DNA from 4 places in the Endozoicomonas sp. ALB091 genome. Region 3 is predicted to be linked to each of the others. Evidence: predicted binding sites of a transcription regulator. Region 3 holds the regulator's gene; each other region holds the start of a gene.
The links. Region 3 encodes FNR, which switches genes on or off when oxygen is low (the NO sensors DNR and NnrR bind a similar motif). Its sites were predicted from a motif close to TTGATNTANATCAA; they were not measured.
Positions count from the first base shown of each region.

Region 1 (2,195 bases), on a different contig from region 3:
CCGCCGCACTTTCACCGGCAACCTTACCGAAGACAACGGTCTCTGCCAGAGAGTTGGAACCGAGACGGTTAGCACCGTGCATACCGACGCTGGCACATTCACCGGCAGCGAACAGACCGGCCAGATCGGTGGCACAGTTGATGTCCGCTCTGACACCACCCATGGTGTAATGAACCGCAGGACGAACCGGAATTGGCTGATGAACCGGATCCACTCCCAGGTAGTTTTTCGCCAGGGAACAGATCAGTGGCAGACGCTCAATCAGCTTCTGTTCGCCAAGGTGGCGCAGGTCGAGGTGTACCGCATCACCCAGTGGCGTTTCAATGGTGCGGCCCTTGCGCTGCTCTTGCCAGAAGGCCTGGGACAGCTTGTCACGCGGGCCCAGTTCCATGTATTTGTTCTTTGGTTGACCAACCGGAGTCTCTGGCCCCAGGCCATAATCCTGCAGGTAACGGTAACCATCCTTGTTCAACAGGATACCGCCTTCACCACGACAACCTTCTGTCATCAATACACCGGAGCCTGGCAGGCCGGTTGGGTGGTACTGAACAAACTCCATATCACGCAGCGGTGCGCCAGCACGCAGGGCCATGGCATGACCGTCACCGGTCACAATGGCACCATTGGTATTGAAACGGAAAATACGACCAGAGCCGCCTGTTGCCAGCACCACTGACTTCGCCAGGAATACTTTTGGTTCGCCGGTTTTCACTTCGATAGCAACAACGCCCTGGGCACGGCCATCTTCCATGATCAGGTCAGTGGCAAAATACTCATCGTATCGTTCAATGGATGGGTACTTGGTGGACGTCTGGAACAATGTGTGCAACATGTGGAAGCCAGATTTGTCGGCAGCAAACCAGGTGCGCTCAATCTTCATACCACCAAAAGCACGAACGTTTACGTCACCGTCGTCCTTTCGGTTCCAGGGGCAGCCCCAGTGCTCCAGGCGGATCATCTCTTCAGTGGCGTGGGACACAAAGTAATCCACTACATCCTGATCGCAGAGCCAGTCACCACCGGCCACCGTGTCAACAAAGTGGTTTTCCAGAGAGTCATGATCCTGAATGACACCGGCTGAACCGCCTTCTGCAGCCACCGTATGACTCCGCATAGGGTAGACTTTGGAAATCAATGCCACTTTAAGCTCAGGATTTTTTTCGGCAACGGCAATCGCAGCCCGAAGACCGGCACCTCCGGCACCGACAATGGCTACATCAGCCTTTATGACCTGCATACGCAAACCTCTACCGCCGTTCACCACCATCTCCGGGAAGGTCCCAAACAGAGACAGCCAGCGAACTGGCCAAAATGAATAATAAGAGAAGGGTTAAAAATCTAGAACTGAAGTTTATATAAACCTGAAATTAAAGCCATTGATATAAAACAAAAATAAATCAACATTTCGGAAAACCCGTAATTTCAAGACGACCCAACAGGATCAACCACTATAAACAACCGCTTAAATTACAAGGCACGCAGATTTATTGTTTAATTAACAAAGGTTCACTTTTAATTATTAACTTACACAAAAAAACCTATAGCCTCGAAATAAATTGAGACACAATGATGATACAGCCAAATACAAAACAGGTTGACATCAAAACCGTTCCCCCGGGTGCCCGAAACGGGTTTTCATAGGCCGGTTGCTTTCTTAGTACATAGACCATTGCCGTAGGCAGAAGGATAGCCAGAATGGCCAGAGCAACCGCCGCATAACCCAGGGCGGCGACAAAACCATCCGGAAACATAATGGCAATAATAACCGGTGGGATAAAGGTCACCAGGGCGGTCTGCAGCCGATGAATGCGGGTATCCGCCCTTTGCAATAAGTTGGCAAGATAATCAAACAGCCCAAGGGCAACGCCCAACACGGATGTCAATAACGCCAGATCAGAAAACAGGTACAGAATAGTGTGTACATTTTTATCACTGCTTAATGCTGAAATTAAATGAGCCGTTGCCCCGGTTGACTGACTGATTTGCAGCAATAAGCCCTCGGGCAATACCCCCATCACCGCCACCAGCCACAAGATATAAACCACCAGCGGGATCAGGGTCGCTAACAAAAAAATAAGGGGAATATGCTGCAGCTGCTTCTTTTGATAAATGATAATGCTGGGAATGCCACCATGATAACCGAACGAAGTAAATATCACCGGCAGTGCCGCCAGAACCGATAGATACTCTACCCT
Region 1 is NZ_JBLYNQ010000007.1:1,137,967-1,140,161, forward strand. Features, by position in the region: gene frdA (fumarate reductase (quinol) flavoprotein subunit) at 1-1,261, opposite strand, end outside; gene ACO6UX_RS16810 (amino acid permease) at 1,539-2,195, opposite strand, start outside.
Region 1: the regulator FNR is predicted to act here: its motif matches at 1,377-1,390, upstream of frdA (fumarate reductase (quinol) flavoprotein subunit).

Region 2 (2,195 bases), on a different contig from region 3:
GCATGCGGTCAAAATTAATGTGACAGAGAATTTCCGGATATTTGCCTGCTTCTTTAATGATCCATTCAGACGGTTGGTGCAGTAAATAGCCATTTACACCAAGGTGTCCTGAGGTTAAAGGTGATTTGCTAAACAGGGAGTGCTTTCTGTGGTAACTCTCTGCTATTTTCTCTTCCAAAACATGCCAGCTGGTAATTTTCTTGGTGTATGTGAACCAGCTGCACGGTTCCCCCGAGTCATTCGAACTGACATCTTTTTTATAAGCCCAGAGCATATGGCAGCCGGGCGCAGGTTTCAGAACCGTAATGACCTGGTCTGGCCTGGTTCCAAATTGATCCGGCCGCTTGGCTTCTATTGCATATTGGGCACCGGGTGATAATAAACTCACTGGTCTGTATTGATCGCCTGAACCGGCAGCTTGTAATGCATTGACAACACGAACCATCATTCCGCCAAACTGACCGAATGCGGCAACAGGATTGTATTCCTCTTTCTTGCCGCCTGTCGGTGGTGGATGAAATCCTGACGAACCAATGCTTGCTTCCGCCTGAGGTATGGACATATCAAGGGTCTCAATGAATTTAAAATCGTATATCGGACTGCATGGGAGTAAGGCTCCGCCTGAGTGAAATGAGCACAAACTTCAGACACCGAAAATATCGAAAGGTTCCCCGTAATCTGGCAGCCCGGGCAGGTGCCATGCAAAGCACAGCGGCGGAAGTACCGCCGCAGCCATGTCACCGAAGTGGCAGTGCAGTTTTGTCCTCAATAATCATGATCAATTACAGGGTGCGCCGTGCTCTGTAGCGTGCTCGAATAAGTTCCTACCCTCTTCAGTAATTGCCTCAAACCCGGCAAAAAATTGATCCAGGTCAATCGGTTGTTTGTTGACCAGCTCGTATTATCAGCACTATTTCACCAGTTCATTATTTGTACAGAGATGCATTTTGTCAGGGGTAACACTACCTGTTTGTGTGCTGGTTTCCGGTTTTAGTGATAACGGTAAAATAAATGAAGAAACTTCTCGATAGTGCGCTGTCGTCTGTCATCAAGCGAAGAACGTTTATCAAGTGGGGGACTGCTGCGGGGAGTGCCGCTGTTGTCGCTGGCAATGCGTTGCCTCTGAAAGCCATGGCAACGGATTCAACGCAGGCAAGAGCCGCTGGAGACAAGGTGACCTGGTCTGCCTGTATGGTGAACTGTGGCAGCCGCTGTCCTCTCCAGGTGCATACCAAAGATGGCGTTATCACCCATGTTGAATCGGATAACCGGGGCGATGACGTATACGGTGATCATCAGATTCGCGCCTGTCTGCGCGGTCGCTCTATCAAGCAACGGGTATACAACCCTGATCGTCTGAAATACCCCATGAAGCGGGTTGGCAAGCGTGGCGAAGGCCGCTTTGAGCGCATCAGCTGGGATGAGGCGCTGGATACCATCGCCAGACAGTTAAAGTACACCATCGATACTTACGGTAACGATGCGATCTATTATCAGTATGGCTCCGGAACCCAGGGCTATAAAACCGACGGTCCTTTTGCCTCCAAGCGCCTGCTGAATATGCTCGGTGGCTTTCTGCCTTATTACGGTAACTACAGCTGGGGACAGATTCAACGTGCGCTGCCGTTTACTTATGGCGGTGGACGTCCAGCGGCGTTCGGCAGTTTCACCAGTGAAATCGCCAATGCAGAATTGCTGGTCATGTTTGGTTACAACCCGGCAGAGACCCGCATGAGTGGCGGTGGGGAAATCTACGAGCACATCAACTCGGTGAACAGCAAAAATGTGCGTACCATCATCATTGACCCGCGTTATACCGACACCATGCTGGGCAAAGAGTCTGAGTGGATTCCAATCCGCCCGGGGACCGATGCTGCCCTGGTAGAAGCCATGGCCTGGGTGCTGATCAACGAGAAGATGGTGGATGAAGCATTCCTCGAGGCGTTCTGTGTTGGCTATGATGAAAAAACGCTGCCAGCCAGTGCACCGAAGAATGGCCACTACAAAGCGCACATTCTGGGCCGAGGTGCTGATGGCATCGAGAAAACCCCGGAGTGGGCGGCAAAAATTACCGGTATTCCAGCGAAAAAAATCATTCAGCTGGCCCGGGAAATTGGCAGGGCCAAACCTGCCTACATTATTCAGGGTACCGGTATTCAGCGTCAGGCCAACGGTGAACAGGCGAGCCGTGCCAT
Region 2 is NZ_JBLYNQ010000008.1:420,019-422,213, forward strand. Features, by position in the region: gene ACO6UX_RS18400 (hypothetical protein) at 1-562, opposite strand, end outside; gene ACO6UX_RS18405 (DMSO/selenate family reductase complex A subunit) at 1,012-2,195, shown strand, end outside.
Region 2: the regulator FNR is predicted to act here: its motif matches at 863-876, upstream of ACO6UX_RS18405 (DMSO/selenate family reductase complex A subunit).

Region 3 (2,195 bases):
ATCATCCCGCACAGAACCGAAACCTCTCTGCAGCTCACCGGTTTATCAGAAAAAAACTGAAACTGACGACGACTTGCCACCACTATCACATTGATTTACTTGAAACATAAGTGCAAAATCTGCCATGTCCGTTAAATACCACGAACGAAAATTTAATCCTGTGACATAAGACAATGTCAGATTGATTTTCAGGGATAAAGACACACAACCACCAGGAGCCATGACCATACCATGATCAGGGTCAGCCCTGAGCTTGATAGATGACACGGCAGATGAGAGCTCACCGGAACCACCGCAGTTTATGACGCATTGCTGAAGCAGCACCAAACCCCTACCCTGGGTCTGCCCGGTTGCGTACATACCTGATTTACACTCCGGTAACACTTTTCATACACTTGGTTTTCCATAAACAGTGTCGAATTTCGCCAAATACGACTTTGAGGCCTCTCAATGACGTCAAAGCCCAACGTCCGACAGCCGAGCCATGTGGCCTGCAGAGACTGCAGCCTCAGCTCACTGTGCCTGCCACTGGCACTGAGCATTAAGGATATCGATCAGCTGGATCACATTATCAAGCGTGGGCGTCCTTTGAAAAAAGGCGAACACCTGTTTCTGGAAGGTGACCCCTTTACCAGTGTCTTTGCTGTTCGCTCAGGGGCTCTCAAAACCTACACAGCGACCAATGAAGGTGAGGAACAAATCACCGGATTTTACCTGCCCAGCGAAATTCTTGGCCTGAGCGGTATGGATACGGATACCTATCCGGTGTCGGCCCAGGCGATGGAAACCACCATGATCTGCGAGATTCCTTTTGAGCAACTGGAAACCCTTTCCGATCAATTCCCGGAATTGCGCCGACATCTGATGCGCCTGATGAGCAAGCGTATCCGTGAAGACCAGCAAATGATGATGCTGCTGTCCAAGAAAAACGCCGATGAACGTATTGCCACCTTCCTGATTAACCTGGCCAGCCGTTTTCGTCGCCGGGGTTTTTCTTCCCAGTCGTTCCGTCTGTCCATGTCGAGAAATGAGATGGGGAACTACCTGGGTCTGGCGGTAGAAACGGTTAGTCGTGTATTTACCCGATTCCAGAAAAACGGCCTGATCTCCGCCGTGGGCAAGGAAATCGAAATTCGCAACTCGGTTGAACTCTGTGCCCTGGCCGGGGGAAAAACACTGGAACCGATTGCTACCAACGCCTGACTTTATCCTCTAAAGAAGCTACCCTTTGAGGTGGCTTCTTCCTTTTTATCCATTGACTGACAGCGGCATGCTCCCTCCCATGCATACAAACGAATGTTCATCCGTTCAGGAATATCTGCGAACGCAAATCAGAACCATCGCGGACTGGCCCCATGAAGGCATCCTGTTTCGGGATATCACCACACTGTTTGAAAACCCGGAAGCCTGGCGTAAGGCCGTGGATGTCATGGTTCAGCGTTATGAGAACCAGACTTTTGATCGCATTGGCGCGCTTGATGCCCGCGGTTTCCTGCTTGGCTCGACACTGTCCTATATCATGAACAAGCCGCTGGCACTGTTTCGCAAGAAAGGCAAACTGCCAGGCAAAACCCTCAGTGTCGAGTATGACCTTGAATATGGCAAAGCCGTACTGGAAATGCATGAAGACACCATTAAGGCCGGTGAAAAAATTCTGTTAGTGGATGACCTTATCGCCACCGGAGGCACACTGCTGGCTGGGGATCAGTTGATTCGACAAGCAGGAGCCAGCACACTGGAAGCTGCAGCTATCATCAATCTGCCAGACCTCAAGGGCGCTGACAGACTCAATGCGGCGGGCATTCCAACCTATGCCCTGTGCAATTTTGCCGGTGAGTAAAACCACCCTCAGTTCAGAATTTCAGGGATGATACGATATGTCTCTTAGATCCAGGGTTAATGTCTGGATCTGAGAGCCCCTCCCGCAGTTACAGGACGCACAGACCGGGATCTACCCGGGAAAAGGACTTTGCAAATGGGAATATGCGCCAAGGAACTAAGGCACTATGTTGTTCGCCCCGCACTCAAGCATCTGGGTATGTGGAGCCCTACTGCTGAGAACCTGCTGCTTGGTACCGCAGCCAGAGAGTCCGGGCTTGGTTTTCATCTGAAACAGGCCAATCACCAGGCACTCGGTATCTATCAGATTTCTCCTCGCATGCACCGCAATATCTGGGACCTGTTTCTGGCACCAA
Region 3 is NZ_JBLYNQ010000017.1:21,040-23,234, reverse strand. Features, by position in the region: gene fnr (fumarate/nitrate reduction transcriptional regulator Fnr) at 451-1,203, shown strand; gene ACO6UX_RS24055 (adenine phosphoribosyltransferase) at 1,283-1,840, shown strand; gene ACO6UX_RS24050 (hypothetical protein) at 1,976-2,195, shown strand, end outside.

Region 4 (2,195 bases), on a different contig from region 3:
CGCACCGTTGGAAACACCATTATTTTCATCACCGATAGCCAGAATTCCGCCCATGAGCACAGCGGTGATGACAAACTCGACAGCGAAGGCCTGCAGGTTAGTCAGTGCCGGGTTGGCATATGTCGAGAAAATACCCGCTGTGGCCAGACTCTCCTCAGAGCCACGAACAATATGATGGGTCAACTCATAATCAGCGAATAAGCCACTGTACAGGAAGTAAACCAGGGCCGCAGAACAGAAAGCACCCAACACCTGGGCAACAATAAAGGGCACGACCTTGTGTTTGTCGAAGCCTTTAAAAACAGTTAATGCAAGCGTGACTGCCGGATTCAGGTGAGCACCGGAAATGCCGCCGGTAACATAGATGGCAATGGCAACACCAAGCCCCCAGACGATGGACACTTCCCACTGACCAAAATCAACACCAGCCAGAACGAGCGCCGCGACACAACCCACACCAAAGAAAATAAGAAGACCTGTGCCTATAAACTCGGCAAGACATTCCCCAAGCAATGATTTTCTCATAATGGCTACTTCCACCTGCTTTACGCAGATTAATATTTATTAATTAAGGCATAGTCGTTTATTAAAAATAAAGAACTCAACAAATGCCCTCTTGTCGACAAAATATTGCAAATAAAAACAAACATTATCAACCCTTAAGATTGATATGAATCAAGCAATTGCCAAAAAAGACAGCCAGCTTCGGGAAATACTCACAAAAACAACTAACAGAACACAATTCTTAACATGTGCATCATGAGCTTCAATTAACCACTAAGAAATTATTCCGCAATAAGTTCCGCATCTGACCTAGTACATGGTTTCAATGTAATTGATGGGTTCCTTCTATCAATGACTCCCAAGCTCCGTTCGTCCTGAGCGGAGATTGTACACATCAAACTCATTGAAATGATGTACTAGTTAAGGCCGCTACCCGCTTCCCGCAAAAGCACAAGCGGCCTGTCTTTTTCGGGCAGCGATTTTTTTATGACCGGATGACAACTCGTGCCTTTCTGTTGATTTGTGTCATTTTCTGAATAGAGCCGTTTATTTATAGTGCTCATTGCGAACATAAACGAACATCCAAGAGCAAATTCAATGAGGCAGATAGAGACCGACGTTGTCATCATCGGTGGGGGTGCCACCGGAGCGGGCGTTCTTCGCGACTGTGCTCAACGGGGAATGCGTGCCATCCTGGTGGAAAAGGATGATATCGCCAACGGTACTACCGGGCGTAACCACGGTCTGCTCCATTCCGGTGCCCGCTACGCAGTGACCGATCCTCACTCTGCCATTGAATGCATCCGTGAAAACCAGATTCTGAGGAAAGTGGCCAGCCACTGTATTGAAGAGACCGGTGGGCTGTTCATCACCCTGCCTGAGGACGAACTCTCCTTTCAGGAAACATTCATTACCGCCTGTACATCTGCGGGTATACAGGCCGAGGCATTAACACCTGCAGATGCTCTGCGCATTGAGCCAAATGTGAATCCCAAACTGCTGGGTGCAGTCCGTGTTCCAGACGGTACCGTTGACCCTTTTCGTTTAACTGCGGCCAACATCCTTGATGCAGAAGAATACGGCGGTCGCCTTATGAGCTATACCAAAGTCGTTGGCCTGATCATCAACAATGGCCGGGTACGGGGGGTACACTGCATCAGTCTGAAAACCGGTGAAAAAGTGGATATCCATGCTCAGCAGGTGGTGAATGCTGCCGGTATCTGGGGGCAGCAGATTATTGAATACGCAGACCTTGCCATTCATATGTTCCCGGCCAAAGGCTCGTTATTGATTGTTGATTACCGCATTAATGGTATGGTGATCAACCGCTGCCGCAAACCCTCCGATGCCGACATTCTGGTTCCCGGGGACACCATCTCGCTTATTGGTACCACCTCGGAGAAAATCCCATACAGTGACATCGAGAATATCCGGGTCAACCCCGATGAGGTTGACGTTCTGTTAGCTGAGGGTGAGAAACTCTGTCCGATCATGGCCAGGACCCGTGTACTTCGTGCCTATTGCGGTGTTCGCCCGCTGGTCTCTCTGGGAGATGACCCATCGGGTCGAAATATCAGCCGGGGGATTGTCTTGCTTGACCACGGTGAAACCGATGCCTTGCCGGGTCTTATTACCATTACCGGCGGAAAGCTGATGACCTACCGGCTGATGGCGGAAATGGCCACGGATGC
Region 4 is NZ_JBLYNQ010000008.1:148,965-151,159, reverse strand. Features, by position in the region: gene ACO6UX_RS17360 (MIP/aquaporin family protein) at 1-525, opposite strand, end outside; gene glpA (anaerobic glycerol-3-phosphate dehydrogenase subunit A) at 1,102-2,195, shown strand, end outside.
Region 4: the regulator FNR is predicted to act here: its motif matches at 1,020-1,033, upstream of glpA (anaerobic glycerol-3-phosphate dehydrogenase subunit A).